DNA from 2 places in the Brevibacillus sp. AF8 genome. Region 1 is predicted to be linked to the other one. Evidence: riboswitches for the same ligand, from Rfam matches in the RefSeq annotation. Region 1 holds a riboswitch; the other holds the start of a gene.
The links. A riboswitch is a leader RNA that binds a small molecule or an ion and turns the genes downstream of it on or off. The one in region 1 is predicted to bind FMN.
Positions count from the first base shown of each region.

Region 1 (15,372 bases):
AGAAGATACGAATCCGGTATCCATTCAGTTTTTTCAAGGGGTCGGGATGGATGGCGACGGCGATGGGCTAGCGGATCGACACAACGATCTCGATGCACTCACTACTTTCATTCATTACCTATCTCAATACGGCTTTTCCGATGAAGATTGGCAAATTGGTCTCTGGTCTTACTACCAGCGAGATCGGTCCGTGAAGACGATCAGGCAGTTCGCGCAGGTGTATGCAAAGTACCAGCACCTGGCCCTAGAAGAGCGGCATTTTCCTATCCCCACGAGGTACGAATACAGCTACCGCAGTACATGGGGAGCGCCACGCGGCTGGGGTGGTCGTCGCATCCACGAGGGGACCGATATTTTTGCCAGTCACGGCACTCCCGTACTCAGCACAGCATATGGAGTCATTGAGGTACTCGGCTGGAACAGGTATGGCGGATGGAGGATCGGCATGCGTGACATGGGCAATGTGTATCATTACTTCGCACATCTGTCCTCGTTTAAAAAGGGATTGAAGCCGGGTGACATCGTGGAACCGGGTGAAGTGATCGGATATGTCGGCAGTTCTGGTTATGGGAAGCCTGGTACTTCAGGAAAATTCCCTCCCCATCTGCACTACGGGATGTACAGAGAAACAGGTGGCGCGGATTGGTCATTTGATCCTTATCCGTATTTACGACGCTGGGAGCGGCAAAGGAAGCGGTAATGAAGCCGCTTCTTTTTTATGGGCAGCTCTCTCATTGACAGACATCATCCGTAAAAATACAATAAAAACAGAAAAACTGGACAGTCGTCCAAAAACGAGGTGAGAAAGTGACTACCCCAAAAAAAGCCGAAGCAAAACGGGCATTTTTGATTGAGCAAGCGACTGCTTGTTTGGCTGAAAAAGGGTATGCTCATGTTTCCTTGCGCGACATTGCCAAGGAATCTGGCGTCTCACTTGGCATTCTGCATTATTACTTTGCAAGCAAAGAAGAGCTTTTGCTCGCTGTTATCTCTAGCTACAAGGGACGTTTTATGGAGGAGTTGGAACGCGAAGTGCTCGCAGCTCCATCTGGAAAATGGTCAGCAGCTCTAGCCCGTGTCCTGTGCCGTAGTCTACAAGAGGATCGAAATCTGCATCGGCTCTGGTATGACTTGCAGGTACAGGCCATGTACGTTGCCGCCTTTGGTGAACAGGTAAAAATCATTCGAGCCCGTCTGCATCAGCTCATCTCTCGTATGCTCGTACGGTTGCAGCGCGAAGAACAATCACCGTTGACCATTGACGAAAACTCCGCAATCTCACTCATCTACTCTGCAATCGACGGATTCCTTTTTCAATTTTTGCTCGATGACTTGCAGAAGCCAGAAGAAGCGATTGCTCATTTTGAACTGGCCTTTGCCCATTTGATGGATACACTCTTCTCTTCTGAATCTTTATCTCCTGAATCGAGGTGAATTAGGATGGCAGTCCTGTCCATGCAAAATCCCGCCACTGGAGAGCTGCTTGGCGCTTTACAGGAAGCGACTCCAGAACAAGTAGAAGACGCGATGGCACGTGCACGTCTTGCCTTTCCAGCTTGGTCCACGACATCGTTGGCCGAGCGTCTGGACTATTTGACACGGTTGCGGCACTATTTAGTCGATCACGGCGAAGAAATCGCCCGAAAAATTAGTGAGGCTACCGGAAAAGTTACATTGGAAGCGTATATGACCGAAATTTTCGTCACTGTCGACACGATCCGCTTTTATGAAAAACATGCCTATCAGATGCTGGCCGATCAGCCAGTACCAACCTCTATCGTACTATGGCCGAAGAAATCGTATATCCACTACAAGCCGATGGGTGTCGTCGCGGTCATTTCTCCGTGGAATTATCCGTTTCAGCTTGCCATTATTCCCGTATTATCTGCGCTGGTAGCAGGCAATACCGTTATTTTAAAACCTTCCGAGGTGACTGCTTCTACCGGACTGCTTATGGAAGAGGTTTTTTCCGCTGTTTCTATGCCAGTTGGAGTCGTAACCGTCCTGCATGGAGGACGCGAAGCTGGACAGGCGCTGGTAGCTGCGCGCCCAGATAAAATATTTTTCACAGGCTCTGTTGCGACAGGCAAAAAAATTATGGCAGCAGCTTCGGAGCATTTGATCCCTGTTGAATTGGAGCTGGGCGGGAAGGACCCGATGATCGTATTTGAAGACGCTCATTTGGAACGGGCAGCAAATGGCGCGGTGTGGGGGGCTTTTACGAACTCTGGACAGGTGTGTATGTCTGTTGAACGTCTTTTTGTCCATGAAAAGGTATATCCTGAGTTTCTCAAACTAGTCACTGAAAAAACAAAAGCATTGCGCCAAAGCTATCCGAATGAGGCCGAGGTCGGTTCGATGACGTCTTCCCAACAAATCGGCATTATCCGTGAGCATGTGAGCGAAGCACTGGCTGCGGGCGCGACTTCAGTCACCGGAGGACTTCCTTCCTCTGACAGCATGTATATCGCGCCGACCATTCTCACAAACGTGACGACTGAAATGAAAATCATGCGGGAAGAGACCTTTGGTCCAGTGCTGCCCATCATGACTTTTTCCACCGAAGAGGAGGCTGTTCGCCTGGCTAATAGCTCACCGTACGGACTGAATGCCTCCGTATGGTCAGCCGATAAAACAAAAGCGGATCGCGTAGCTCGTCAGATCGACAGCGGCAATGTGTGCATCAATGACGTCATTATCAGCTACGCCAATCCCCATCTTCCTTTTGGCGGGGTCAAACAGAGCGGTATTGGTCGTTATCGTGGACCTTCAGGACTGCAAGCCTTTACGCACAGCATCTCTGTCATCCATGATCCGGGCAAGCGCAAACGCGAGTTCAACTGGTATCCGTATACGAAAGATCAAGAGCTCACCTTCATCGGTTTGACGAACCTGTTACACGGCAAGCTCCAAAATGTAAATCGCCGGACTTTGGGTGCGATCTGGCGCGAATTCAGGCGTCTGTTCTAACCACGCCGGAATGCTGCTGCTCCTTATTTCAGTGTCCCAAAACCAACGATATCCACATGAACTCTGACATTAAATTTCGCTTTTTTATATAGGGCGAGACCCGTTTCGCGTGTCCATTTGCCATAATATTTTTGGCGAATGCTCTCCTCTAGCTGCGCCGGGTCAACCCCTTGCTTTTGAAAACGCACCAACATCTCCATGCTTTCCTTTTTGATCCGTTTCTCAAGCTCTTGAATCAAGGTCCGAAATTGAGCCCGCTTCTCCAAATCCTTGTTGCCTGAATAGCCTACCAGCATTCCTCTTACCTTAAGATCGATGTGGATAACAGGCTTTTTCAGGCTGCCTTCGCTTCTTACTTTCGTTTTTGCCCGCACAAAATCGAAGACGACCTTTTCCCTTTGTTTTTTACCTGTTTTCGTCTCGTGCTGGAACTCGAAGCTCATACGTGGCAAGCGTTCTCTTCCCAGAAAGCCCTGAACCAGCTTCCCCTCTCGCTGTGAGTACATTCCGATCATCCTGTCCACTCGAAAAAGGGCAGCCTTGGTGATCTGAATCTCTCCGTCTCTGTGAATGAGATAAGGAAGATTGGGGTCCATCGTGTTGCTGGTCATCATAAAAACAAAATCGTGAATGGTCGCAAAAGACGAAAAGGCCGTTTCCACTCGCGGACGAAGCAAGTTGTTCAAATACGTGTTGATTTCCGGCCTGTGGTTATAGGTTTTTTTGATGACATCTTTCGCTTTTCCTTGTACGACGGCAATGTATACATTTTCTCCTACAATCGGATTGCGGTAGAGATCAAGGATGACTTTTCCGATCCCTACTTTGCGGGCGTATTCTTCACTGAACAAAATCACACGCAATTGAGAGAGAGACATGGTCCTCTCTGCTTTTGTCGCGAGATTCAGCATCGCCTCGCTCGTCATCGAAGCAAAAGTCGAGTATACCTGCGTGGATTCCTTATTTTTGGAGGGAACCGGTACAGATACGGTGACATCTATTTTTTCACGATCTACATAATCGAAGCCCATAACCCCAATCATGGCCATGTCTTCCAGTGATGGCCGTTCGAGTTCGAGTTCGCGTCCGCACCCGCAAAGGCTGAATAAGAGGATAACCGTAACAATGAACCAGCTTGCCCTCTTCATGATACCCGCTCTCCTCTACCGAACCTCAAGGAATGAAGCAATAACAAAAAAATAGGCCATAAGATCAATCCATAGGCTATGTAAACAGTCACTTTGTCATAAATGTAGCGTTGTTTTTCTACAGATAATGGCCCTACAATGAATAAAAACGAAATAATGGTCGGTAAAAGCAAATGCCATAGCCGAGTCTTTTCTGCCATTTCTTCAAGACCTGTACGTGCAACCCACAAATATCCCGTACTCGTGCTGAGAATGAGGAAGACCCAGAGACCAATCCCGAGATTTTCGATCCGCTCCAAAAAAGACAGCTCTACAGCCTTAAACAAATTCAATATGGGATATATAAGATTTTCCATTTGCCATTCGGAAAAATAAGCTACGCTTGTGAGCAAGACCATGACATAAAACAAAACCACGATCCATACCCCAATCAGCACATGCTTGTGTGCCTTGTTCTTCTCTTGGATATACGGGTAGAAAAACAGGACCAATTCATACCCAAGCATACTCGCGTAAGAATTGTGCACGGTTTCGGCTATACTGCGCCAATCTGTATTAAATAGAGGAAAAATATGTGTGTATCCTCCCTTTTGAAATCCGTACTGCAAAAGAAAAACCATCCAGCCCGTAAAAAAGAAGGTTAGCAGGCAAAAACGCGCGATTAATTTGATGCCGCCATTTGTAATGTAGACCATCGTCAAAGTCAATCCGAGCAACGGCAATGTGGCAGTCTGATTGCTCAGCATGGAGGTTTGCACCAGCCTGACATATCCTTCATTGGCGGTAGATACATTCAGAATGGCGTAGACGATAATCAAGATATTGAAACAGCGTCCCAGCCATTTTCCCAAAAGCTTTTCGTGAATCCGAAACAGATTATCCTCTGGATAGCGACGGCACAAGGCCATCATCGGAATTAACGTTAAGCTGACGATGCATCCCAACAGAATCGGAGACCACCACAGATTGTAGCCTAGTTTGCTGGCAGAATGAGCCAGTCCAAGTAAATTGACCCCCACCATCGTATTCATAATCAATCCGATTACCAGGATCGGATTCAGGCTGTGAATTCTCCCTCTATCCATCTCCTTAGTCCTCCCCAACTGGCCGGACATGCTTTTGCTTTGCCCGGGACATGCGGTTTCGATTGACGATAAACCTCAATGGCGCACGTACGAGACTATTCATCAAATCGGTCCATTGACGCGGAACTCCCGGGGTCATGTACGGAGTCCCGAGCGAAGTCAGATTGAGCAAATGCGCGAATAAAAACGACAGTGCCAGCATCTGGCCGTACATGCCCAATACGCCTGCCATCAAGATAAAACCATAGCGAACGAGCCGAATCGCATTACTCATCAAAAAATTGGGTGGCACAAAAGAAAGCAGCGCTGATACAGAAACAAGGACGATCAGGATATTACTGGCTAACCCTGCTTGTACGGAGGCTGTCCCGATCACGATACCGCCAACGATACCGATTGTTTGACCGATTTTAGTCGGCATGCGTATCCCTGCTTCTCTCAAAATCTCGATGACGAGCTCAATAATGAGCACCTCGATCACTGGCGGAAAAGGCACACGACTGCGCGATTCAGACAAAATCGTCAGCAAAGCGGGTGGAAGCATTTCCGGATGATACGTCAAGACAGAGACATAGCTGGAGGTAAGCATGATAGTGATAAATAAACCGAAAAAGCGAATCACCCGCAGCAAGCTCGCCGTTGACCATCGATTGTAAAAGTCTTCGGGGCTACTAAACATCTCCAGAAAGGAAGTCGGACAGATAGCAGCATCCGGACTGCCATTCAGCATGATCACGATCCTGCCGTCCAACAAGGCTGCTGTTGCATTGTCAGGCCGACCCGTCAAGCCAAATTGCGGGAACGGAGAGTACGGCTTATCCTCCAGCATTTGCTTTAAGACAGGCATCCCGACAAATCCAGGGTAAATGACATTGTCGAGCCGTTTTTTCACGCGCTCCACATTTTCTGCGCTCGCGATGTTGTCCAGATAAATCACAGCTACCTTGTTGTGCGCCTCGGTGCCAATCGAGTAGCTCGATACTTTCAGATGAGGCGTAGCCAGTCTTCTCCGAAGCAAGGACAAATTGATCTCCAGCATTTCAACAAAGGAATCTTGCGGTCCAAGGACGGTCGCCTCCGTCTCGGATTTCGTAATGGAACGATGCGCGACCTGAAATGTATTCACATGCAGAATGAGATCCCTTTCCAGGAAAAACAAGATGGTATGACCGCGTAGCAAGTTACTCATCAACGTCTCCATATCGTCAAGAAGACATTCCTGTGAGAAAGGGAGCACCTGCATCGGGTCTTTCCCGTCGGAACGCTGCAACGGAAGAAAGACATTCTCATAAATCCGGGACACATCCACCAGCGTATCGAGAAAAAAAACGTGTACCTCTTCGTCATTCATCTTCAATGACAAGCTGCTGAGGTCATCCACGTTTTGCATGCACTGTTTTACCATTTCCGGTGTAATTTGTTCACTTCGCCGCGCTTGTACCGAACTGATGCGCCGCTTTGTTTGTATGGCCTCTACCTGCGCTCTCCACCAATCAGTCGGCTTCACGTTAGATCCCCCTTTTTTTCAGGAAAATCTTTCTTACTTTGACCTACCCGTGGTGATTTTATCCAAAAAAATAGAAAACGGGAGCCAAAGCCCCCGTTGAACTATCTCGCTACCCATATGAAATGATTAGGCGAACTGCTTAGATAAGTTAGCCATTTCGATCGCTGCCGTTGCGGCTTCCCAGCCTTTGTTGCCTGCTTTGGTTCCTGCTCGCTCGATGGCTTGCTCGATATTGTCTGTCGTCAAAACACCAAAAATAACGGGTACCCCAGTGGATAAAGATAGGGACGCGACTCCTTTTGCGGTCTCATTGCAGACATAATCGAAGTGTGGAGTGGAGCCACGAATGACAGCTCCCAATGTAACAACTGCATCATAGCGACCGGATTCCGCCATTTTTTTGGCGATCAACGGAATTTCAAATGCCCCCGGAACCCATGCCACGTCTACCTTCTCCTCTTCTACGCCATGACGCTTCAAGGCATCAAGGGCCCCTCCGACCAGCTTGCTTACGATCAATTCATTAAAACGTCCTGCCACAATCCCTACACGCAAACCTGTTCCAACCAAATGTCCTTCGAATGTTCTCATCGCTTATTCCCTCTCCTTATCTGTGCAGATGAAGCAGGTGGCCCAGCTTCTCTTGTTTTGTTGTCAGGTACTGTTTATTGTGCAGATGCTCCGGCATTTGAATCGGCACCCGTTCTTCTACTGTCAAACCGTAGCCAGTAAGCCCACGGATTTTTCGTGGGTTATTGGTCAAAAGCCGCATGCGTTGCACACCTAAATCCCGCAAAATTTGCGCACCAATACCGTAATCTCGCAGATCAGCAGCGAATCCTAGCTTTTCATTGGCCTCAACCGTATCCAAGCCTTCCTCCTGCAGCTTGTAGGCACGGAGCTTATTAATCAAGCCAATGCCTCTGCCCTCCTGGCGCATGTACAATAAAATGCCGCGTCCGTTCGCTTCGATCTGTTCCAATGCAGCGTGCAGCTGTGGACCGCAGTCGCAGCGGTATGACCCGAAAATATCGCCTGTCAAGCACTCCGAGTGCACGCGGACGAGAATGGGCTCATCCGGTCCGATCTCCCCCTTAATGAGAGCCACATGCTCTTTGCCATCCAGCTCGTTCGTATAGGCCGCTATTCGAAAATCACCGTAGGCGGTCGGAAGCTGCACTTCGATTTCCTTTTTCACCATGGATTCCGTCCGCATCCGATACGCTATCAGGTCTGCAATCGTAATCAGCTTGAGCTCAAAGCGGCGTGCAATCTCTACCAATTCCGGCAGACGTGCCATGGAGCCATCCTCGTTCATAATTTCGCAAATGACTCCCGCTGGAATGCCCCCCGCCAAGCGAGCCAAATCAACTGCCGCCTCCGTGTGACCCGCTCTGCGCAATACACCGCCAGACTTCGCGATTAACGGAAAAATATGTCCCGGTCTGCGGAAATCTTCTGCGGTCTTCTGCTCATTGAGCATCGCCAAGACCGTTTGAGAGCGCTCGTGAGCGGATATCCCTGTGTGTGTGCTCCCTTCATCGATAGACACGGTAAAAGCCGTTCCTTGCTTGTCTGTATTGGCATTCACCATCGGAGCCAGCTGCAAGCGAGTTGCGTGCTCTTCTGTCACCGGCACGCACACGAGTCCCCTGCCATGCGTGACCATGAAGTTGATCATTTCAGGCGTAGCCGCTTCGGCCATGCAGACAAAATCTCCTTCATTTTCCCGATCCTCATCATCTACCACGATGACTGCCTTGCCCTGACGCAAATCTTCCAATGCTTCTTCTATGCGATGAAACATGCTTACTCCCTCCTACTCACGCGAAGCCATTTTCCTGCAAAAAGGCTAGACTGAGCCCGCCAGATTTTTCTGTACCGCCATGGTTTTGATAACCTAACAAGCGCTCCACATATTTGCCGATGACATCCGTTTCGAGATTCACCAAGTCCCCAGGTCGTCTGTCTGCAAGACTCGTATTCGCCAGCGTATGCGGAATGATCGAAACCGTAAAACCGCTATCGCTTACGTCCACCACGGTGAGACTGATGCCATCTATGCAAATCGATCCACGGGCAATGACGTACTTCAACAGCTGCGGTTTGGCCTCAATCCGAAACACAACTGCATTCGCATTCACCTCTCGTGAAGCAACTATTCCGGTCCCGTCTACATGTCCGGAGACGATATGCCCGCCGAATCGATCTCCCAGCCGCATCGCCCTTTCCAAATTCACTCGCTGTCCACTGCGTAATTTGCGCAAGCTCGTCTTATTCATTGTCTCTGGCATCACATCGACGCAAAACTGACGATTGGTATAAGAAGTAACCGTAAGGCAAATGCCATTGACCGAGATACTGTCGCCGAGCTTCACCCCTTCAAGTACCTGCTGTGCGCGGATGACCAGTCGACTCGCCTGTTCGTTCCCTTGAATCGATTCCAACACGCCCACTTCTTCGACCAGTCCCGTGAACATGCTCTCTCCTCCTCACCTGCTACGTCTGATCCTCCCATTGTGGGTACCCGCTGATCTGTAGATCGCCTTTCCCAATCGGAGTGATCATGACATTTGTCAGCTGCACTGCTTCTCCCATCGTTGCAAAACCTTGACCACCGAACGGCGAGGGTGCACCGCTTCCTCCGATCAGCTTTAGCGCGATATGACTCACGACCTTCTGAATCGCTCTCGCCTGCAAAAAGGAGCCGTTTACTTCCTGTCCGCCTTCCACAAGCAACGAGGTAATCCCCAGCTCCCCCAACGTATCCAGCACCTTTTCCACGAGAATTGGCCCTACCATTGTGATGACCTTAACTCCTCTTGCTGCAAGCAGCTCCTGCTTTTCCCTTGGGGCTGCATCTGTCGTAAAGATCCATGTCTTCGCATCTGTATTCTGAACGACACGGGCATCCAGCGGCGTACGTAATTGGCTGTCCAAAATCACGCGAACTGGCTGGCTCCCAAAACACTGCTCTCCCTTGCGCGCCGTCAACAGTGGGTCATCAGCGAGAATCGTCCCAACTCCAACCAGGATTGCATCATGCTGCCTGCGAAGTTCATGCACCTCTGCCCGAGCCTCTGCACCAGTAATCCACTGACTGTGTCCCGTGACCGAAGCAATTTTTCCGTCCAATGTACTGGCCGTCTTTACCGTCACAAATGGACGTCTGGTTTGGATGTAATGGAAAAAGACTTCATTGAGCGCCTTCGCTTCCTCTTCTCTCACGCCCACCGCCACTTCTACTCCTGCTGCCCGCAGCATCTCGATGCCTCGTCCCGCCACCAATGGATTCGGATCGAGCGTAGCTACAACCACACGACGTACATCAGCTGCGATCAATGCCTCTGCACACGGCGGTGTTTTCCCATAGTGACTGCAAGGCTCCAGCGTCACATATACGGTCGCACCTTGCGCTTTTTCCCCAGCCATCCGCAGTGCGTGCACCTCAGCATGGGGCTCTCCTGCCCGCAGATGCGCTCCCATTCCCACGATGGTTCCATCTTTCACAATCACAGCTCCGACCATGGGATTCGGACTGGTTTGGCCTCGTGCCGATCGTGCCAGCTCCAGCGCCAGATCCATGTACTTGCTGTCCTGTTCCATACCGCACTCCTTTCTGTTCCATCATTCCAGCCAACACAACGCAAAAAGCCCTTGAAACCTCACAGCGTTTCAGGGCATACGGAAAGAAGCCTTACCTCATCTGTTTTTTGAAAAAACAAATGAAGAAAGCAAAAAATCTTCTTCCATCCGGACTGTACCGTCGGCTCTGGACTTTCACCAGATCAGTCGCTGCAAGCGTGGTCAGCGAGTCGCGGGCTCAGACGTACGTACGCCATTACCGCCGGTCAGGAATTTCACCTTGCCCTGAAGATTGTCGCTATGAAGTTTTATGAAAAATAAAAACGCCCATGAATATTATGCTCAGGGCGTTCAGAAAGAAGCCTCGCTTCTACCGTTTTTTGAAAAAAACAGCGAAACAGGCCGTTCCAAATACCTTCTCCCATCCGGACTGTACCGTCGGCCTTGGATTTGCACCAAGTCAGTCGCTATCAACTGCTTCGATAGCGAGTCGCGGGCTCAGACGTGCGTTCGTCATTACCGCCGGTCGGGAATTGCACCCTACCCTGAAGGCTGGTATTCAGTTAGGCAAAGTATAGCATATTTTTCGCTATTGTCTGTAATCATTTATTGGAGAAGTGCACTTTTACTCTTGCTCGCACATTTCGAGGACCGTCAGGAGTTCTTTCAAATCATTGATGTACGCTCTTGGCACAACACCATTTCGCTCCATGTCCAACTCATTCCCTTGATAGGCAATAAAAGCAACTTGTCCATCACAGGCCGCCTTGCCATCGATCCACGAATCCCCGATCATCGTCCAGGCCGAAACAGGCCAATCTGGCTTTCGGCTGCGAATATAGTGAACGCCGGAGGGAGATGGCTTCAATGCCGTCATCTGCTCGCGGGCGACGATTTCAGCGAAGTAGGAGGCGATTCCCGTCTCGTTCAAAGCCTCCATTGCGGCAGCATGCGCGTTGTTGGTTAAGATATACAGCTGGTAGCGGTTCTTCAACTCCTCCAGCACTTCTACCGCGTGTTGCTCCAGAACAGCACCATGCATCCCTTCCTTCTCGATCGCGGTTACTGCATCCCACATCGCTTGCTCCAACTCTGACGTCATCTGCTCCGCTTTTCGCCCGATCTCAATGAGCTGTGATGCGGTATGCTTTTCCCATTCAAATGTTGGGGAAACGATCCCATTGTCCACCCATAGTTGAAAAATGGCCCGCTTCATCTCGGTAAAATCGATCCTGGATTGCAACAAGGTGTTGTCCATATCGAAAATAATGCCTTTTTGAAAGGTTCTGCTCATTTTGTGCCTCCTTTTTTGACAATAGTCGTGAATGATCCTTCCATTTTATCAAAAAGAGGACTATCCCTCCGTCATTTTATAACTTTTGGGACAGCCCCCATTTTGGGGTTCGATATTGAGTTCCTATTGCTTCTTCTTGGCGCTATCTACTTCATACGGCACATCCTTTGGAACCCCTCCAGCTGGCCAATCTTGTGCCTTTTTGGCAAAGTCTGGACGTGGCTTGGACAAAATATAGGCAGCTAGGTCCGCAGCTTCTTGATCGGTTAACGAGCCTTGCTTGATGCCACCCATTTCCCCTAAAGGCATATTACGCTGAATGTAGCCAGCAGCTTTGGAAATTCGAGCCATGCCTGCACCAATATTGAAGGAGTTATCCCCCCATAGTGCTGGGCCAGAGTTTGGACCTGTACCTGATCCATCAGCAGCATGGCATTGTAAACACGATTTTTGGAAGAGGGCTTCTCCATTTGCCACATTCGGTTGAGGTACGCTCTTCATATCATTTTTCTCTATCCACGGGCGCTCTTTAATTCCTACTGGTACATCTGTTGAGATATATGTCAGATAGGCAACCATCGCTCTCATTTCGTCGCTGTTGTAAGGCAATGGCTTTCCGTTCATGCTTCGTTGAAAGCAACCATTGATCCGATCTTCAATAGTAATCACTTTTCCAGACCTTGGAATGTACTGGGGATAGACTGCGGTGACACCCGTTAATGGGGAGGTCGCATCCATTCCTGCATTACCGTGACAGCTGGAGCAGGAAAGCTTATTCCCTGTGTATTCAGGGATCACTGTGCTCGTTTCATTCATTAACTTATGTCCATACTTAATCGATTCTCCCAATGGCCCTTCTGGCACCTTGTCCATACTAGGCGGGGTGTAGGAATCTAAATTGATTGCTCCCGTTGCCCCACTCGCTGTTTTATCTTTGGCCTCATTCGCTGTTGAGGTGGGTTGAGCGGTCTGCTGTGTAGCGCAGCCTGCAAAGACCAGCATCGCCACTACAACCATAGACAGCTTCTTCCAGCCTGTCTTCTCTTTTTTGAACATAGGTCTCACTCCTCCATGTTGATCGTGCATTCACACCATGAAAGTAGCAAGAGGCGTGCCAAACCATAGAAGCAGGAAAACGAACGACTTGGCGCTTCCAAATAGCAAGAAAAAGAAAAGACCATGCCAAAATGTCATGGTCAGTACGCGACAAAATGTCACGGTCGCAGCTCGTACTCTTCGATTTTTCGGTACAGATTACGCACGCTGATCCCCAGCTTCTCAGCTGTCTTGGTCTTGTTCCATTGCAGAACGTCCAGCACATGCTTGATATGTTCTCGCTCTACGTGTTTCAGTAAAAACGCCTCTTCCTCCCCCGATTCTGCAGAGAAAAGGAGCTTTCGATCTGACGGGTTGTGATGCACTGGCTGTTCATGAGGAAAGAGATCCTTGTCCTCAATCTCCTCTCCTTTTGCCAAAACGACAGCGCGTTCGATCATATGAGCCAACTCCCGAACATTCCCAGGAAATGAATAGGCCAAAAGCGCGGCCTGGGCTTTCACAGAAAGCGGTTTGACTGGATACTTACGCTTCAGTCGATTCAAAAAGAAAGCCGACAATGGCAAAATGTCCTCTCTTCTCTTGGCGAGGGGTGGAATCGTTATATCCATGACATGCAGCCGGAAATAGAGATCGGACCGAAACGTTCCTTCTTCCACTTTCTTCTCCAGATCGGCATTGGTAGCAGCAATGATCCGAACATCCACTTTGTGCAAAATCGGGCTCCCTATTCGGCGAAATTCACCCGTTTCCAGAAAACGGAGTAGCTTGACCTGCAAAGGAAAAGGCAAATCCCCTACTTCATCCAAAAAGAGCGTCCCCAGGTGAGCAATCTCTACCAGTCCCTTTTTTTGGGCAGTTGCGCCTGTAAAAGCTCCCTTTTCGTGTCCGAACAGTTCACTTTCCAGCATCGTTTCTGGTATCGCCCCTAAATTGATCGGTACGAATGCCTCAGCTGCTCGCTCACTACATTCATAGATGAGTCTCGCAATGACATCCTTCCCTGTCCCACTTTCCCCTTTCAAGAGAACGAGAAAATCCGTACTGGCTACTCGCTTGGCAGTTGCTAAGACCTCTTTAAGCTTCGGGCTTTCCGCAACGATTTGAAACGTCGTTTTCCCATTTGTCGACAGCACTTCTCTCAACTGTTGGTTTTCCTCGGTCAACTGCTGTTTTTCTATGGCCTTGGAAATCAATACCTCCAATTCATTGAGATTGTAAGGTTTTGTCAAATAATCATAAGCACCGCGTTTCATCGCTTCGATAGCTGTTTCGATGGTTCCGTGTCCCGTTACAACAATGATTTGAATGGCAGGAGAGGCTTCCTTGCACCATTGCAGAAAGGCGAGACCGTCCATCCCGGGCATTTTCAAATCAAGCAGAATCACATGAATCGTTTCGCTGGTTACTAGCTGCTGCGCGCTGATTCCGTCAGGTGCTTCCAGCGTGGTATATCCCTTTCTCTTTAATCGACTGGTTAATAGATGGCGGAAATCTGCTTCGTCATCAACAATGAGTATCCGAGTGTCAGTGTGCATCTTTTGTTCATTCCCCCTTTGCCGACGGCAGGATGACCGTAACAGTCGTGCCTATGTTTGGCGTACTTTCGATCTCGATTTCTCCGCCTAAATTCGTCACAATCCCGTAGCAGACCGATAACCCGAGACCAGTCCCTTTTCCAGGAGGCTTGGTTGTATAAAAAGGCTCCAAAACATGTGGCAAATCTGCTGCAGGTATACCGCATCCATCATCTTTGATCCACAGACGGAGCCGATCATTCGATGGAGAATCAGTTGCTATCTCAATATTTCCCCGCTCCTGGGTCGCGTACAGTGCATTGGTTAACAGATTGAGCAAGATCTGCTGAAGTTGTCCAGGGGTAGCGAGAAGAAACGGAGCAGAGGCCAACAGAGACTGGTTTACCGTTACATGTTTGACACGTATTTCATGGGATAAAAGAATGAGAATGTCTGATAGGACTTGATGAATATCTACTTGTTCTACGGTAACGGGTGATTTTCCCGAAAAGTGCAGCAACCGGGTCGTGATTTCCTTGCAGCGGTTAATTTGTTTGTCCATCGTGTCCAAGTATTGGGTAAGCTCCCCTGTGTCCTGTAAATCTCGAATATCCTCTTCCACGAGACGGTCCCGCAAGTCTTGTCCATACAACGACAGAATGCCTAATGGATTATTGATTTCATGGGCGATGCCCGACGCCAAGAGTCCAATAGCAGCGAGCTTGTCTGCTTGTGCGATTGCGGCTTCCAGCTCTCGTTTCTCCGTGATGTCCTCGATGACCTCCAGAAAAGCCGACGATTCTTTCTCCGGATGCAGAAGGAAAACCTGATGTCGATAGGAACGGACACGTCCATCCTGATCGACTCTGGAGGAAATAAGGTCAGTCTGATTTTGGTTTACCATTTGTCGTGTTCGGAGCATGCAACCACTGCATGAGCTGAAATGCTGACCAATCGTCTGATGGCAGTCCTTCCCCAGGAGATTTGCCGTATCCTGAAACCACGCCGCCGCCGTTTGATTAATCCAGCGAATACGAAAACATTCATCTACGAGAATCAGTCCCATCCCCATGCCACTGACGACGAGATCAAGCCGTTTCTTTTCTTCCAGAAGTTGATTGGTCTTCGTCTCCAGACTCTGTGCCATTTCATTGCAGGACGCTGCCAGCCTGCCAATTTCATCTGAGGTCGTCACTGGTATTCGTACGGA
Region 1 covers NZ_JAGQDN010000005.1:67,821-83,192, reverse strand. The annotation lists gene KB186_RS09675 (M23 family metallopeptidase) at 1-700, shown strand, start outside; gene KB186_RS09670 (TetR/AcrR family transcriptional regulator) at 808-1,434, shown strand; gene KB186_RS09665 (aldehyde dehydrogenase family protein) at 1,441-2,970, shown strand; gene KB186_RS09660 (Ger(x)C family spore germination protein) at 2,994-4,118, opposite strand; gene KB186_RS09655 (GerAB/ArcD/ProY family transporter) at 4,115-5,203, opposite strand; gene KB186_RS09650 (spore germination protein) at 5,208-6,710, opposite strand; gene ribH (6,7-dimethyl-8-ribityllumazine synthase) at 6,837-7,301, opposite strand; gene KB186_RS09640 (bifunctional 3,4-dihydroxy-2-butanone-4-phosphate synthase/GTP cyclohydrolase II) at 7,318-8,517, opposite strand; gene KB186_RS09635 (riboflavin synthase) at 8,534-9,190, opposite strand; gene ribD (bifunctional diaminohydroxyphosphoribosylaminopyrimidine deaminase/5-amino-6-(5-phosphoribosylamino)uracil reductase RibD) at 9,210-10,316, opposite strand; FMN riboswitch at 10,448-10,592, opposite strand; FMN riboswitch at 10,705-10,852, opposite strand; gene KB186_RS09625 (HAD family hydrolase) at 10,921-11,589, opposite strand; gene KB186_RS09620 (c-type cytochrome) at 11,713-12,645, opposite strand; gene KB186_RS09615 (sigma-54-dependent transcriptional regulator) at 12,804-14,183, opposite strand; gene KB186_RS09610 (ATP-binding protein) at 14,191-15,372, opposite strand, start outside.

Region 2 (15,372 bases), on a different contig from region 1:
GGGAAGGGGCAAGACCTCTTCTCTCTTTCACTCGCCTCGCAACAGATTTTCAACAGGGAGGGAGAACAGCCATGAGTAAAACATTTGATCGCTATGCCAGTCTGGCTTTCCTTGCGTTGGGTGCCGGAGTTGTCTACCAGAGCCAAACTATTAGCCAAAGTGCTTACGGAAGCAATGTCGGGCCGAATATTTTTCCGATGCTTTTCAGGAAGGCAAGGAAGCTGTATTACAGGCGTCAGCCAAAATGAATATGGTTCAAAATCTGATGAACCAGAGCATGGAGTCTATGACTGAGTTGCATGGCCAATCAGAGCGAATCGGGCAAATCTCTACCATGATTTCGTCGATTTCCAACCAAACGAAACTATTGTCGTTAAATGCAGCGATCGAAGCAGCGAGAGCGGGTGAAGCGGGCAGGGGATTTGCGGTGGTAGCTGATGAAATTCGCAAGCTGGCTCAGCAGACAGCCGATTCGACGCAAGACATTCAAGGGATTATTGATAACATCCAGTCGCAAATCTACCAGTTCATGAAGCGTTCAGAGGAAGGGCATGGAGTGATTGAGGAGGGCGTCCGAATCGTCGGGCAGACTGGCGAAACGTTAGGAGATTCCGTGGAGCGGGTACAACAGACCGTTGCCTCCATTGACGATATTAAACAGCGGATGGATGAACAGGCCAAGCTGTCTAGGCAAATGGTCGATGCCGTTTTAGAAGTAACGGCTCTTTCCGAGGAAACATCGGCTGGCTCAGAGGAAGTGCGCGCTGTTGCCGAAACGACGCTGGGCGATATGGACAGGCTGACGCAATCTGTGACAGAACTGGATAAAATGATCCGACAGTTTGAAGCGTTGGTGAAGCATTAGGAGGTGGAGCTGTCTAGTTCGGTTATGGTACCAGAATGGAACAGACTTATTCGAACACCCTGTGCATCATAGGTATAATGGGTATAGACCAGCATCTTATGAAAATCAGCAACTTGGCTGACCGTATAGACTTCTTCCAGCCAATACATAAAGTATACGCAAGGGGCTATCTCCACGTAGTTGAATGTATAGTAACCATTGAATCCTTTATGCATCCCAGCAATCCCGACATCATGCCGGTGAGTAGCGTCAAAGAAATCGATGATAAATATATTGCCATCATCATAATCATAGCGAAAGGTCTTACCAGCGTATACTGGGAGTCGATGACTGTATTGTATATACGGAAAATTGGGATGATGCATAGCCTACTCCTCCTTTTGTAAGCAATATATGTCAAACATAGGCGTATGCTCTGCGTGGAATGACAAAAAACAGCGGCCATTCCAAGACTTTCTTTTTCAGGTCTTAGGTAGCCGCTGTTTCACTTATATTGGGTCAGTCAAGGCACAATGCTTATTTTCCGCCAAGGTGACGCAGGATCGCCATCAAATCGAGCTCTCCCAGTCCTGATTCCAGTGCATGGCGATAGGTGGCATTGACGGATTCCGCCAATGGTGTAGAAACGCCTGCTTCATGCGCTAATCGAAGGTCCTTGGCCATATGCTTCAGGGCAAAGGCAGCCGGATAGTCGTCAGCGAGAATCGAGGCTGCTTTTCCGCGAATTAACGGGGTTCCCACGGCGCTCTCGGAAATGATGTCCAGCATCTGTTCTGTGCCAATACCGAGAGAGCGTGCGAACAGCAATGTCTCTGAGACACCTTGTACCGTAATGCCAAGCAACAGATTGATCGCCAGCTTGGCAGACGTGCCAGCACCGTTTGGGCCCAAATAAAAGGCTGCTTTGCCTAGCTTGTCCAGCATCGGCTTGACTACCTCATAATCCGCCTTCTCGCCACCTACCATGATGACGAGCTTCCCTTCTTTTGCAGGTCCTACACTGCCAGAGACAGGCGCATCGAGAAAGCGCAGCCCAGCTTGTTTGGCCTGCTCGGCAAGAAAACGGGAAGTATCCGGGGAAATAGTGCTCATGTCCACCGCCAGCTTTCCTTGCACAGGAAGACGCAAGAGGCCTTCTGAGCCTGTATAGATTGCTTTTACAGCATCATCATCACTAACCATGGTAAAAAGTACATCGCTTTCTGCCACGAGCTCAGACAAAGTCGCAGTCTCTTTCGCACCCAATGCCACCAATGGTGCAGCTTTTCCCGGCGTACGATTCCAGACACGTACGTCGTAGCCTGCAGCCAGCAGATTGCTAGCCATTGGTATACCCATGTTACCCAAACCAATCCAACCGATGATCATCGTGTTGTTCTCCTATCCGCGATTTATGCTTTTATTTGTTGTTGAACAAGTATCTTCAAAGCAGCGTGCTTGGATTCTGTCATGGCAAACAACTCGTCAAACCCTGAAGGAAGCGTCTTGTCAAGCACACGCAAGCCTTCCTCGGTAATGCCACCTTTGGTAGCAACACGCTCGATCAGCTGGTCGAAGCTAAGCTGTTCGTTTTTGAGCAAAAGAGCGGTTCCCAGCATCGTTTCCACCAGCATGCTTCTTGCAGTATCCAAGTCAAGCTCCGGTGTTTTGCGAACGGCTGCCTGCGCGAAGGAATCAAGAATCCCTGCGATCAGTCCTGGTGCGCTGCTGGTGAGGATCGTCGCTGTTTCGATCTCGACCTCGGATACTTCCTGTGATTGACTAATGGAAGACAGGAGAGCGAGAAGCTCATTGCGATCCTCTGCACTTGTTCGACTGCTGCATGTAAACAGAGACACACCATGCAGCTCTTGCGAAGTGACTGTAGGAATTACCTTGCTTACGGCACCTGTATGGACGGTTTCCAAATCATCGATGCTAACACCTGCTGCTACAGAAACGATATGTACACTTTTGGGGATAGACAGCTCACGCAGTACAGGCAGGATATCCAGTGGCTTTGTGCAGAGAAAGACCAGCTTTGCCTGATCGCACACCTCTTGCGCACTTTTGGCTATGAGAATACCATGTGATGCTTGCAGATTTTCAGCCTTTTCTCTTGTTCGATTGAAGACGGTTATTTGCTCGGGCTGAACCACACCGCTTTTACAGAGTGATTTCACCAGCATTTGTCCCATACTGCCTAATCCAATGATTCCAATTCGCATGTGCAAAACCCCCTGCCTTATTGTAACGTAGCCTCATGAAAAAAGGTACAGCCTCCCATATGAGAGAGCTGTACCTTTGCCGTTTCGTTTAACGGATTAGTCGTCAGAGCTTCGGAAAATCATGATGTATTTCGCCAACTCCAGAACAGAGATCAGAGCAGCAGCTACGTACGTCAGAGCGGCTGCGCCCAGTACTTTGCTTGCGCCACGTTCTTCTTCATTCCGGATGAAGCCCATTTTGAGCATCAGTTCTTTCGCGCGGCTGCTTGCGTTAAACTCGACAGGTAGTGTGACGAGCTGGAAGGCAACTGCTCCGGAGAAGAAGATAATCCCGATGAGCAGGAGTCCAGCCATTTTGAAGAAGAAACCAGCCAACAGCAGCAATGGCGCCACACCAGACACCAGGTTGACTACCGGGAAAATGCGATGGCGTGCTACCAGCATCGGGTACGAGACCTTGTGCTGAATCGCATGGCCTACCTCGTGACAAGCAACGGACAGAGAGGCAATCGAGTTGCCGAAGTATACGGGATCAGACAGGCGTACGACACGGTCAGTCGGGTCGTAGTGGTCAGTCAATGTACCTGGGATATGTTGAACAGGAACGTTCGTCAAGCCGTTCGCATCGAGCATGCGACGGGCTGCCTCTGCACCGGTAAGACCGGAGGAGGTAGGAACTTCGGCGAATTTGTTAAAAGTTCCTTTCACACGGAACTGTGCCCAGAGCGACAGTCCGAATGCAATCAGAATCAGGAAATCCATAGGATGGAAAAACATTCCACACTCACTCCTCATTGTAATCTATGAAAACGAAATGTTGCTAAACCATACATGTAACCTTACTACTTCATTCTGTCCCATATTCATGTATACGAATAAGTCCTATGACAGTTTCACTATTTTATTGTACAATCTCTGACCAATATTGACAATGTTGCCGCATGCGAAAAAACAGACACATTCCTCGTCAGTATGATTGGGAATGTGTCTGTTTTGATGCTCATCTGTCGTGATTTTGAGTTTTATGATGCTCGGTTTTTCGCGGGTTTTGAAAGCCCTTCACTTCGAGCATCTTACTGCTCATTTTGGAATCCAACGTCTTTTCAGGAGCCTGCGGATATGATTTTTCACCTTTGGACACCGGGATATCCTCCTCGAAAACATAATCGCGAACAGGTTTATTATTTCCTCGGACGGATACGAAAGGACGTGGGAATGGTTTACAGCTGAGAAAAGGCGCGGTCTACAGCCGCGATGGTGTATTGGATGTCTTCTTCTGTATGAGCTGTCGTCACGAACCAAGCTTCATATTTAGATGGAGCCAGGCATACACCTTCATTCAGCATCAGCTGGAAGAAGCGGGCAAAAATTTCTCCATTCGCTTTCTGAGCTGCATCGTAATCATGAACAGGCTCGTCCGTAAAGTAAACAGCCAATGCCCCTTTTACACGATTGAGCTGAATGGTCACGCCGTGTTTGTTTGCCGCTTCGATGATTCCGTTCGCCAGCATAGCGCCAAGTCGTTCGAATTCATCGTACACGCCCGGCTGCTTCAATACTTCCAGGCAGGCAATACCCGCACGGATAGAAGCAGGATTACCAGCCATTGTTCCTGCTTGATACGCAGGGCCGAGTGGGGCGACTTGCTCCATGATTTCCCGACGACCGCCATAAGCGCCGATTGGCAGACCGCCACCGATAATTTTGCCCAATGCAGTCAGATCAGGCTCGACTCCGAGGAGGTTTTGTGCGCCGCCATAGCAGAAGCGGAAGGCCGTGATCACTTCATCGTAGACGACAAGGGCGCCAGCTTCGTGCGTAATGCGGTTAACCTCTTCCAGGAAGCCAGGCTCAGGTGCCACGATACCGAAGTTGCCGACAATCGGCTCAACGAGGACGCAAGCCGTTTCGCTTCCCCATTTGCTCATAGCTTCTGCGAATGCTTCGATATTATTAAAAGGGACGGTAATGACTTCGCTGGCAATGCTTTGCGGAATACCTGCACTGTCTGGAATCCCCAGAGTAGATGGCCCCGAGCCGGCAGCAACGAGCACCAAATCAGAGTGGCCGTGGTAGCAGCCTGCAAATTTGATGATTTTGACACGTCCGGTATAGGCACGTGCTACACGAATGCAGGTCATGACTGCTTCTGTACCGGAATTGTTGAAGCGAATGCGCTCCATCGAAGGGATTGCTTCACGGATCATGTTTGCAAAGGTAATTTCCCATGGAGTAGGCGTACCGTACAGGGTTCCATTGGCAGCCGCTTCGCAAATCGCTTTGGTCACATGTGGATGTGCATGGCCAGTAATGATGGGGCCATATGCTGCTAAATAGTCAATATATCGATTGCCGTCCACGTCCCAGAAATACGCGCCCTGGGCACGTTCCATCGTTACGGGTGCTCCCCCGCCTACGGCCTTGAAAGAGCGGGAAGGGCTGTTTACCCCGCCTAGAATGACGTCGAGTGCTTGCTCGTGCAGTTGCGCGGATCGTTCACGTTTCATGCATATTCCCTCTTTTCTTTTGGAACTACCTCTTTTGGAAAAAGTCCTTCATTATCTTACCACAGCTGTTCAACAAGTGGATATGAACGGAGAGCTATAGATGAAGGAAAGGAAAAATGATACAATTTTCAAGCAAATCACTCCAAGGGTAAAGGCGGGGTCATCATGAAACTTGAGTGCATCTCCATGAAAGGAAGCGGCAAAAGCAATGAGGACGCCTATGTGATTCAGCAGGTCAAACATGTGTATGCGGTCATCGATGGCACTACGTCGCTGATTCCGTATGAGAACGAAGCAGGGCAGACAGGAGGAGCTATCGCGGCTGACCTTGTAAAAAAGCAGTTGGAAGCAATGCCGGAGGATGCAGCTTTGCACAATTATTTGGGGACGATAAACGAAACCCTTCAGGAGCAGATGCGGCAAAGTGGCATCAATCTTGAGAAAAAGGAAGCATTGTGGGGAGCGGCCTGTGCAGTCGTTCGTGTAGGAGATGCCCATATCGAGTATGCGCAGTTGGGTGATTGCATGATATTTGCCGTTTATGATGATGAGATGGTAAGACCCCTGACGCACACGCAAGTCAGCCATTTGGACCAGGCCGCCTTGGCGAAGTGGGAAGAAGGAATCAACGAAGGATCGTGTACCCGAACAGAGCTGTACGAACGATGTATGGACATCCTGATCCATAACCGCTATCAGGCGAATGGACCAGGAGGCTACGGAGTGTTGAATGGTGATGTTGCCTGTCGGGATTTTATCGAGTATGGACGCATGAATCGAGTTGGCGTGAAGGCATTGGTGCTGGTAACGGATGGTCTTTTCATGCCGAGAACTATAGGTGGAGCACAGCCAAAGTGGGAAGAAACGGTGCTGCCGATTGTACATAAAGGGCTGCAACGTTATACAGACGAGCTCATCACTCTGGAAAATAATGATCCCGAATGCCTCCACTATATCCGTTTTAAAAAGTCAGACGACAAAACGGGCATGATCCTTTATCTTCAATAACAGTTTGGTGCAGTTTGCCTTTTGCACAATTCGATTGGCTCATATACACTACAAATGGTATTTAAGCGAAGAAAAAAGGACGGTTTTCCATGATTCAGGTAAATCATTTACAAAAGGATTTCCGCATTCATCAGTCCAGACCGGGCCTTGGTGGTGCTTTTCGTGATTTGTTCAGTCGAGAGTACAAGACAGTAAAAGCGGTGGATGACCTTTCCTTTACAGTAGGGGAAGGGGAAATGTTCGCGCTGATTGGGGAAAATGGTGCCGGAAAATCGACCACGATCAAGATGCTGACGGGTATCTTAACCCCGAGCGATGGCGAAATCGTCATCAACGGCTATGTGCCTTTCAAGCAGCGGGAAGAGTACGTTCGATCCATCGGAGTTGTTTTCGGGCAACGCTCTCAGCTTTGGTGGGACCTATCTCCGCTAGAGTCCTTCCGCCTGTTGAAAAGTGTTTATAAGGTTGACGAAGTAGAAGGAGAAAAATGGCTGGAGCGTTTGATTGAAGAGCTGGAAATTTCTCCGTTCGTCAGTCAGCCAGTGCGCAAGCTGAGTCTCGGACAGCGGATGCGCTGTGAAGTGGCTGCTTCGTTGATTCATAAGCCACGCCTGCTGTTTCTCGATGAACCGACAGTTGGACTCGATGTCCTCGTTAAGCAAAAAATCCGTGAGTTTCTCCGCAATCTGAACGAGACGGAAAATATGACGATCTTGTTGACGACTCACGATGTGTCAGACATCGAAGCACTCTGTAAACGGGTGCTTGTCATGGACAAAGGAAAGCTGATCTTCGATGGTTTACTGAATGACCTCAAGGAAAAATGGGGCAATGGCACAGAAGTGTCCTTTCAAATGAAAAAGCGCACTTCAGCAGATGCTCTTCGTCAGGCATTGGGCGAGATGCCTTGTGAGATCGAGCAAATCAATGACTTTACCCTCAGTGTAAAAGTAGCGCGAAGTCAAGAAATGTTGCCCTTTGTGTTGTCGACGGTCATGTCCTCCTTTGAAGTCAGCGATGTGAAAATCGAGGAGACGAGCACAGAGGATATCGTTCGCAACATTTATTCCTCAGACCAAGAGGTAAGAAGCCATGCGTAAGCTTTATATGGAACTCATCCGCATGAGGTTTTTGACGATGCTTGCCTATCGTGTGAACTATTACAGCGGGATCATTATCTACGCGATCAACATCGGTGCGTACTACTTTTTATGGGGAGCGATCTACGGAGGTCAACAGCAGCTGGGCGGGCTTACGGTGGAACAGATGACTTCCTACGTTGCGATTGCTTGGATGTCGCGGGCGTTTTATTTTAACAACATCGATACGGAAATAGCCCAGGACGTCCGAGAAGGCAAGGTCGCGATTGAAATGATACGCCCTTATAATTACTTGTCCGTGAAAACGGCGCAGGCTTTTGGGGAAGGGATCTTTCGTTTTCTCTTTTTCGCGGGTCCAGGCATTTTCCTTATCAGTCTGATCATTCCGTTCAGCTTCCCTGCGACAGCAACTGGGTGGGGACTGTATTTGATCAGCTTGATGTGTGCGTTTTTGATCAATACACAAATCAATCTGGTGACAGGCTTGCTTACTTTCTTCCTGTTCCGAAACGATGGCATGATGCGAGCCAAGCGGGTCGTGGTGGATCTGTTGTCTGGTCTCGTGCTGCCGATCAGCTTTTTCCCCGGTTGGGCGCAAACGGTAATGGGGTATCTTCCATTTCAGGCGGTCAACTACTATCCGAGCTTGATCTTCACAGGTGCGATTACAACGGAACGCTCCTGGGAATTGATCGGTTTTCAGGTGGTTTGGATGTTTGTCATACTGGTTCCCATCTTGGTGATGTGGCGTCTTGCCCGCAACAAGCTGGTTGTGCAAGGAGGGTAGAGCATGCAAGACATGAGACATATTTTCAGTATTTTTGCCGACTACCTGAGCCAGTACTTCAAGACGAGACTTGCCTACCGAACAGATTTTCTCGGGGATTTTGTGTCCAATCTGGTTTCTGAGTTGATCAATCTTGTCTTTATTGTTGTTGTGTTCACCCATGTTCCGCTGATGGGGGATTGGACGCGTGACGAGATTATCTTTATCTATGGGTTCTTTTTGGTTCCATACGCGTTATTCTCGATGTTCTTCGGTTTTTGGGACTTCAACGAACGGTACATCATCCGGGGCGAGATGGATCGCATCCTGACGAGACCGATCCACAATCTGGCGCAGGTGTGCCTCGAGTCGATTGCGCCAGACCGCATTTTTGGCGTCATAACCGGGATCATCATCATGGGGTATGCTGCCATTCAACTCGATTTGTCGTTTTACTGGTACGACGTGTTCATCTTTATCGGGCTCTCGATCAGCGGGGCACTGATTTACGGTGGCGTGTATACCGCGATTGCCGCGGTTAGCTTCTTTTCCGACTCGCGGACAGGGATTGCTCCGATGATCTACAACATCCAGCAATATGGGCGCTATCCGGTAGACGTGTACAACAAGGCTATTCGCTTTGTGCTCACCTACGTGCTGCCGTTTGCTTTCGTAGGTGTTTATCCGGCGGCTTACTTTTTGCGCAAGGAAGTCTGGTACACATATGCGGCAATGACGCCGGTAGTGGCTGTTATTTTCTTCGGGATTGGGCTGTTGGTCTGGAACTGGGGAGTCACGAAGTATCGGGGAGCGGGTTCTTGATTATTTATAATCCGAAGTCGTTGTGAGGTAAAAAAAGACCATCCCGGCTGCAACCGGAACGGTCGGTACAATAGGCGCTTCCCGCAAAGGGGTGCGGATCAATACTATGTTGTGAAATAGACCGCAGAGCTGTCAACTCAAGGGCGGTCTATTTCTTTTTGGTCAAGGTAACAACCAAGGCGATCTCACCCCCTTTCTATGGGGATGAGCCGCGACCACCCTTGAGGAGCCGATTCTATTGTACAAGCGAATGATAGCATAATGTGCTCTCTAGTTAGCAAGTGTCTTTTTTATTCGCTATTCACACTAAACACATCGGAAAAATAAATAAGAAGTGTCGCTTTGGCAGTTTCCTCTATTGTCAAATCAAAAAACAGCAGTATAATATGCTGTATACAACTACACATTCCTTCGGGGCAGGGTGAAATTCCCGACCGGCGGTGATCATGCTTTACGCATGTTAAGCCCGCGAGCCTCCCGAGCGTAAAGTTGCGACGGAGTGCAGGATCTGGTGTGATTCCAGAGCCGACAGTACAGTCTGGATGGGAGAAGGATGACGACAGTACGTTTATCACACGTGCTTGTTTACCTGTGCAAACGGGATGAGAACGTAGAGGCCAGCCCTCTTGTTTCTTGTACCTTTTATTTGCGCATGGTTTTGTCATACGCTTGCAAATGCCCTGTGGAACATAGCCACAGGGTTTATTCTGTTTGTGTAACAAGACGTGTGAGCATACAACGACTGTTGCCATTCCTCAAGAAGGAGTAGAAAAATGAGGAGATGGTAAACATGAAAGAAACAGCGCTGCATTCTTCGCGCACACGTGCAACCCAAAAGCTGGTGACGATTCCCATGCTGGCGGCCGTTGCATTTATTCTGCAGTATCTCGAGGTTCCCGTACCACTGATGCCAAGCTTTTTGAAGCTCGACTTCAGCACACTCCCGGCATTGATCGGGGGACTCATGTACGGACCTGTAGCTGGCATTTTTATCGAGGTACTGAAAAATACACTGCACATGCTCTTCAAAAATACAGATGGCCTTTTGATCGGTGAGCTCGCAAACGTCGTAGCAGGATCAAGCTTTATTTTTGCCGCTGTCTACATGCAGCGTCTGGGTCAAGGCAAAAAAGGCTTCCTGACTGGTCTCGCTCTGGGGACGGTTTTGATGACGATCGTCATGGCTGTGGCAAATGCATATGTGCTGTTGCCTGCGTACGCTGTGCTTTATCAAATGCCGATTGAACAGCTCTTGACTATGTTCAACGCGACAAGCATCTGGTCATTGGTTCTGTACGGAATCGTGCCGTTCAATCTCTTCAAAGGTGTTATGATTTCAGTGGTCGCATATCCGATCTACGTGAAGCTCGGCTCCAGAATCGCTGCGCGTACCAACAATTGACAACCACGACATGACTCGCTAATATGTTAACTTAATAGAAAGTTTCAAAAGGCTATGAAAGGACCCGCAGCTATTCCCACGTTACAGAGAGTCGGCCCTAGTCTGGAAGGCTGATACGTAAAGGATAACTGCATCCCATCCTGAAGCCGCTGGTGAAGAGCTTAGCCGGATGCCCACCGTTATCGGGTTATCGAGAGGACTATGGCGTATTGCTATGGTCAATCAGGGTGGTACCGCGGAAGTTAATCCTCCGTCCCTTTTTGGGATGGGGGATTTTTTGCATTTTACGTAAGAACAAAAAGGAGCGTAGACGGATGAAAGAGGACAAAGCGTTTGTAAAAGAAATTACACCGCAATCGGAGGATTTTTCGCGTTGGTACATCGATGCCATCAAAAAGGCGGATTTGATGGACTACACACCGGTGCGCGGCTGCATCGTTTTCAAGCCGGATGGCTTTGAGCTATGGGAGCGAATTCAAGAGGCGATGAATAAGCGCTTCAAGGAGACAGGGCATCGCAATGCCTATTTCCCGATGCTGATCCCCGAGTCCTTCTTTCAAAAAGAAAAAGAGCATATCGAGGGCTTCAATCCAGAGCTGCCTTGGGTAACAGAGGCTGGGGGCGAGCCGCTAGAGGAAAAGCTCGCACTACGTCCAACCTCCGAGACGATCATCGGGCATATGTACAGCCAATGGATTCAGAGCTATCGGGACCTGCCTGTATTAATCAATCAGTGGGCAAACGTGTTTCGCTGGGAGAAGCGGACAATGCCGTTCTTGCGGACATCGGAATTTCTCTGGCAAGAAGGCCACACGGCACATGCGACAGAGGAGGAAGCTCGTCAGGAAACGATGCAAATGCTGGAGATTTACCGAGAGGTCGTTGAGCAGGAGCTGGCCATTCCGGTTTGGAAGGGACAAAAAACACCAAGTGAACGCTTTGCGGGTGCTGTTGACACGTATTCCATTGAAGCGATGATGAAGGATGGAAAAGCAGTGCAGGCGGGTACCTCGCACTATTTGGGCGATAAATTCGCGCGCGGCTTTGAAATCAAGTTTTTGGATCGCGACAATCAGTTCAAGTACGTTCACACCACATCATGGGGCACCTCTACGAGACTGATTGGTTCGATGATCATGGTGCATGGCGATGACCGCGGTCTCGTGTTGCCGCCTCGCATGGCTCCGACACAGGTGATTATGATCCCGGTCGGTCCGATGAAGCTGCGCGAGAAAGTCATGGAGGCGTTTGATCCGCTCTTTGACGAAATCAAGGCCGCAGGAGTGCGTGTCCGTGCTGATCTTCGCGAAGAAACACCAGGCTGGAAGTTCAATGAGTGGGAAATGCGCGGGGTTCCTCTGCGTCTGGAGCTCGGCCCACGTGACGTGGAAAATGGTCAAGTGATTTTGGCTCGACGCGATACAGGGGAGAAGGTGACGGTTTCACTTGAAGGTATCGCGCAGACCGTTGTTCAACTGTTGGAAGAGATTCAGCAAAATATGTTCCAAAAAGCACTAGCATTCCGTGATGAAAACTCACATCTGGGGATCGACACACTGGAGCAGCTATCCGCTCATATTGCCAAAAACGAGAGCGAAAACAAAACGAGCGGATGGGTGTTAGCTGGCTGGTGTGGGGATGACGCTTGTGAATCGAAGATCAAGGAAGAAACCAAGTTCACCTCTCGCAACATCCCGTTTGAGCCTCCTGTACAAAAGAAAGTCTGCCTTTGCTGCGGCAAAGAGTCACAGCATAGTGTCTGGTTCGGACGGGCGTATTAATCAAAAAAGGGTGTGTCCACGCTTTTGCGGCAGGGGCACACCCTTTTTTCAACTAGCGTCCGAGAATCCAATCGGTAAAAGCTTGCACATCCGTAAAGTGGTAGTCAGGCTCGGGATCGAATTTTCCCGACTTTTGTGTAACCAAAAGCCAATCCACACCGACTGTTCGCAAACCAGCGGCACGACCAGCCAAAACATCAGCATCACTGTCACCTACGAAAATGGTTTCCGCAGGAGTTGCGCCTAGCTGTTTCATAGCAGTAAAAATACCTTCTGGATGAGGCTTTGGATGTGTGACCTCATCCCCTGTAATCACGACGGAAAAATACGAATCTAATCCCCATTCGCGAAGGGAGATGTCAGCGCTTTTTCGTCCTTTTCCTGTTACGATTCCCATTTGGATATCGGCTGCGTGAAGTTCGTCGAGCATCATTCGGATATTTTCCGGATTTTGTACGCGGGAGTGTTCATCTGTGTATACACGATAAAAATGTGCGAAGGCGTTGTCATGCGCATGTGGGGGAAGCTTGCTTTGCAAGATGCCTGTCTCTGTGGGGCCAAAGAGAGCTACAATCTGCTCGTCCGTATAATGCTCTTGTAAAAACTGCTGAAAGGTGGAGCGAAAAGCGGTGAAGATCAAGGGGAGGGTATCGGCAACTGTGCCGTCGAAATCAAACAAGATCGTCCGCATTGGAGTCCTCCTTTGATTAGAAAATGAAAGAAAACCATCGTATCTGATGGTTTTCTTGGTGACTTACTCATCCGAATCATCAAAAGGATCATCTGAATCATCTGTTGGATCAGCCGGAGTCAATGGGAACAAGATGTCGAAAAACTTGAATTTTCGACGGCCAGATTCCTTTTTGAACCCTTTGTACTTTTGCAACAGCTCAGAGATGTCTTCCACAAATTGATTACGTTCTTCTTGACTCAAATAAAATTCAGTCAAATTAAAAGCGAACGTATTTTTGTATTCCTTCCGAACATCCTGGTCGCTTGCGACGAAGCGATTGAGCGTTCGCATGAGGTCCTTTTCCGTAGTACGAAACGGAGTAAACATGACATCACTTAATTGTTGAGCGTTTTCTTCAATCATCAATTGAAGCTTGACCTGAATGACCTTGGCAACAGGCTCATAATATTTCTCCACAATGGAGCCTTTTACCCGGGTATCCACTTGCTCGAGCAGTCCAACACGCACGAGCTCTTTCACATGGTAATGTAGCCGTGCTGCATTTTCGCCTAGTTCTGTAGCGATTTGTTTGGCCGTTCTGGGCTCCAAATCTTCAAAGAGTTCCAAAATTTTAACCCGTTCCGCTATAGCAAGCGATTTTAGCGCTTCTGGATCTGTTACTTCAAAAAACTCTTTCATGCGAATTCACCATCCAACTGACTAGGCAAAATTTTATTTTTTTTAATTCTATCCTTTTCTGAATCAAAGCGCAACTTGTATGCGGATGAAGTGACTACTAGATTGTGGTAAAATGGGACCAGCGAAAACAGGATATTATCGAGAGGAGGGAAAAGTTTGACGGCAGTAGGACAAGCTGCACCTGCATTTACTTTGCAGGCGAGCAATAATCAGACCCTCTCACTTTCCCAATTTCATGGTCAAAATGTAGTGCTTTATTTTTATCCGAAGGACCAAACGCCAACATGTACCACAGAAGCATGCGACTTCCGTGACTTCCATTCAGGCTTTGCCGAGCTGAATACAGTTGTTCTCGGAATCAGTCCGGATTCTGTGAAATCGCATGATAAATTTATCGCGAAGCACGAATTGCCTTTTCCGCTTCTGTCAGATCCTGATCACCAAGTGGCAGAGGCTTATGGCGTGTGGGTGTTGAAAAAAATGTACGGTCGAGAGTACATGGGCATTGAACGCACGACGTTCGTCATCGACAAAGAAGGCAACATCGCAAAAGTATGGTCAAAAGTAAAAGTCAAAGGACATGTGCAGGAAGTGCTTCAATTTATTAAGGAAGAGCTTCAATCCTAACGTTTATTTCGCAATGGGCGAATGGAGGAAAACAGATGAGTGTATCCACGGAATATGTTGTACAAAGCTTTTGCCAATTGGCGAACATCCCAAGTCCATCCGGCAATACGGAAAAAGTAATGGCCTGGGTTGCACAAGAGTTAGAAAAGCTTGGCGTTTCCTATAAACGGACAAACAAAGGGGCAATCGTTGCAACAGTAGCGGGGGCCCATAACGAAAAGGCAAGACTCTTGACCGCTCACGTCGATACACTGGGCGCGATGGTAAAAGAAATAAAGAGCAACGGGCGCTTGAAGCTGACTTTGATCGGTGGCTTTGCATTCAATGCGATTGAAGGAGAGCACTGCGTTGTAGAGACTAGTAGCGGTCGTCTTGTAACCGGTACCATTTTGTCCACCAAAGCTTCCGTGCATGTATACAGCTCAGAAGCGGGGAAAGCTGAGCGCAATGAGGCGAACATGGAAGTCCGACTGGATGAAAAAGTTACAAACAAGGAGCAAGTCCTTGCGCTTGGGATTTCTGTCGGAGATTTCGTCTCCTTTGATCCGCGGGTGACGGTAACGGATAGCGGCTTTATCAAGTCCCGCCACATTGACGACAAAGCAAGCGTAGCTGTACTGCTGGGGGTTCTGAAGGAGCTGAGTGAATCCGGCGTGAAGCTGCCTTACACCACGCACTTTTTTATCAGCAATAATGAAGAGATCGGCTACGGCGGCAATTCCAGCATCCCCGATAACGTGGTGGAGTACCTGGCTGTCGACATGGGCGCTATTGGGGACGGACAGACGACAGATGAGTATTGCGTGTCCATTTGTGCGAAGGATTCCACAGGACCTTACCACTACGGATTGCGCAGCCATCTGACCAAGCTCGCACAAGCGAACGGTTTGAACTATCAAGTAGACATTTATCCCT
Region 2 covers NZ_JAGQDN010000026.1:48,542-63,913, forward strand. The annotation lists partial or broken gene KB186_RS25095 (tripartite tricarboxylate transporter TctB family protein) at 72-200, shown strand; gene KB186_RS25100 (methyl-accepting chemotaxis protein) at 245-865, shown strand; gene KB186_RS25105 (MoaF-related domain-containing protein) at 862-1,230, opposite strand; gene KB186_RS25110 (NAD(P)-dependent oxidoreductase) at 1,382-2,233, opposite strand; gene KB186_RS25115 (pyrroline-5-carboxylate reductase family protein) at 2,257-3,072, opposite strand; gene KB186_RS25120 (zinc metallopeptidase) at 3,169-3,849, opposite strand; gene KB186_RS25125 (hypothetical protein) at 4,073-4,213, opposite strand; gene KB186_RS25130 (glutamate-1-semialdehyde 2,1-aminomutase) at 4,293-5,579, opposite strand; gene KB186_RS25135 (protein phosphatase 2C domain-containing protein) at 5,745-6,587, shown strand; gene KB186_RS25140 (ABC transporter ATP-binding protein) at 6,677-7,687, shown strand; gene KB186_RS25145 (ABC transporter permease) at 7,680-8,474, shown strand; gene KB186_RS25150 (ABC transporter permease) at 8,478-9,275, shown strand; FMN riboswitch at 9,679-9,833, shown strand; gene KB186_RS25155 (ECF transporter S component) at 10,066-10,677, shown strand; gene proS (proline--tRNA ligase) at 10,992-12,458, shown strand; gene KB186_RS25165 (HAD family hydrolase) at 12,511-13,149, opposite strand; gene KB186_RS25170 (winged helix-turn-helix domain-containing protein) at 13,213-13,830, opposite strand; gene bcp (thioredoxin-dependent thiol peroxidase) at 13,987-14,457, shown strand; gene KB186_RS25180 (M42 family metallopeptidase) at 14,493-15,372, shown strand, end outside.
Region 2: another riboswitch for FMN. It lies ahead of KB186_RS25155 (ECF transporter S component); the one in region 1 lies ahead of ribD (bifunctional diaminohydroxyphosphoribosylaminopyrimidine deaminase/5-amino-6-(5-phosphoribosylamino)uracil reductase RibD).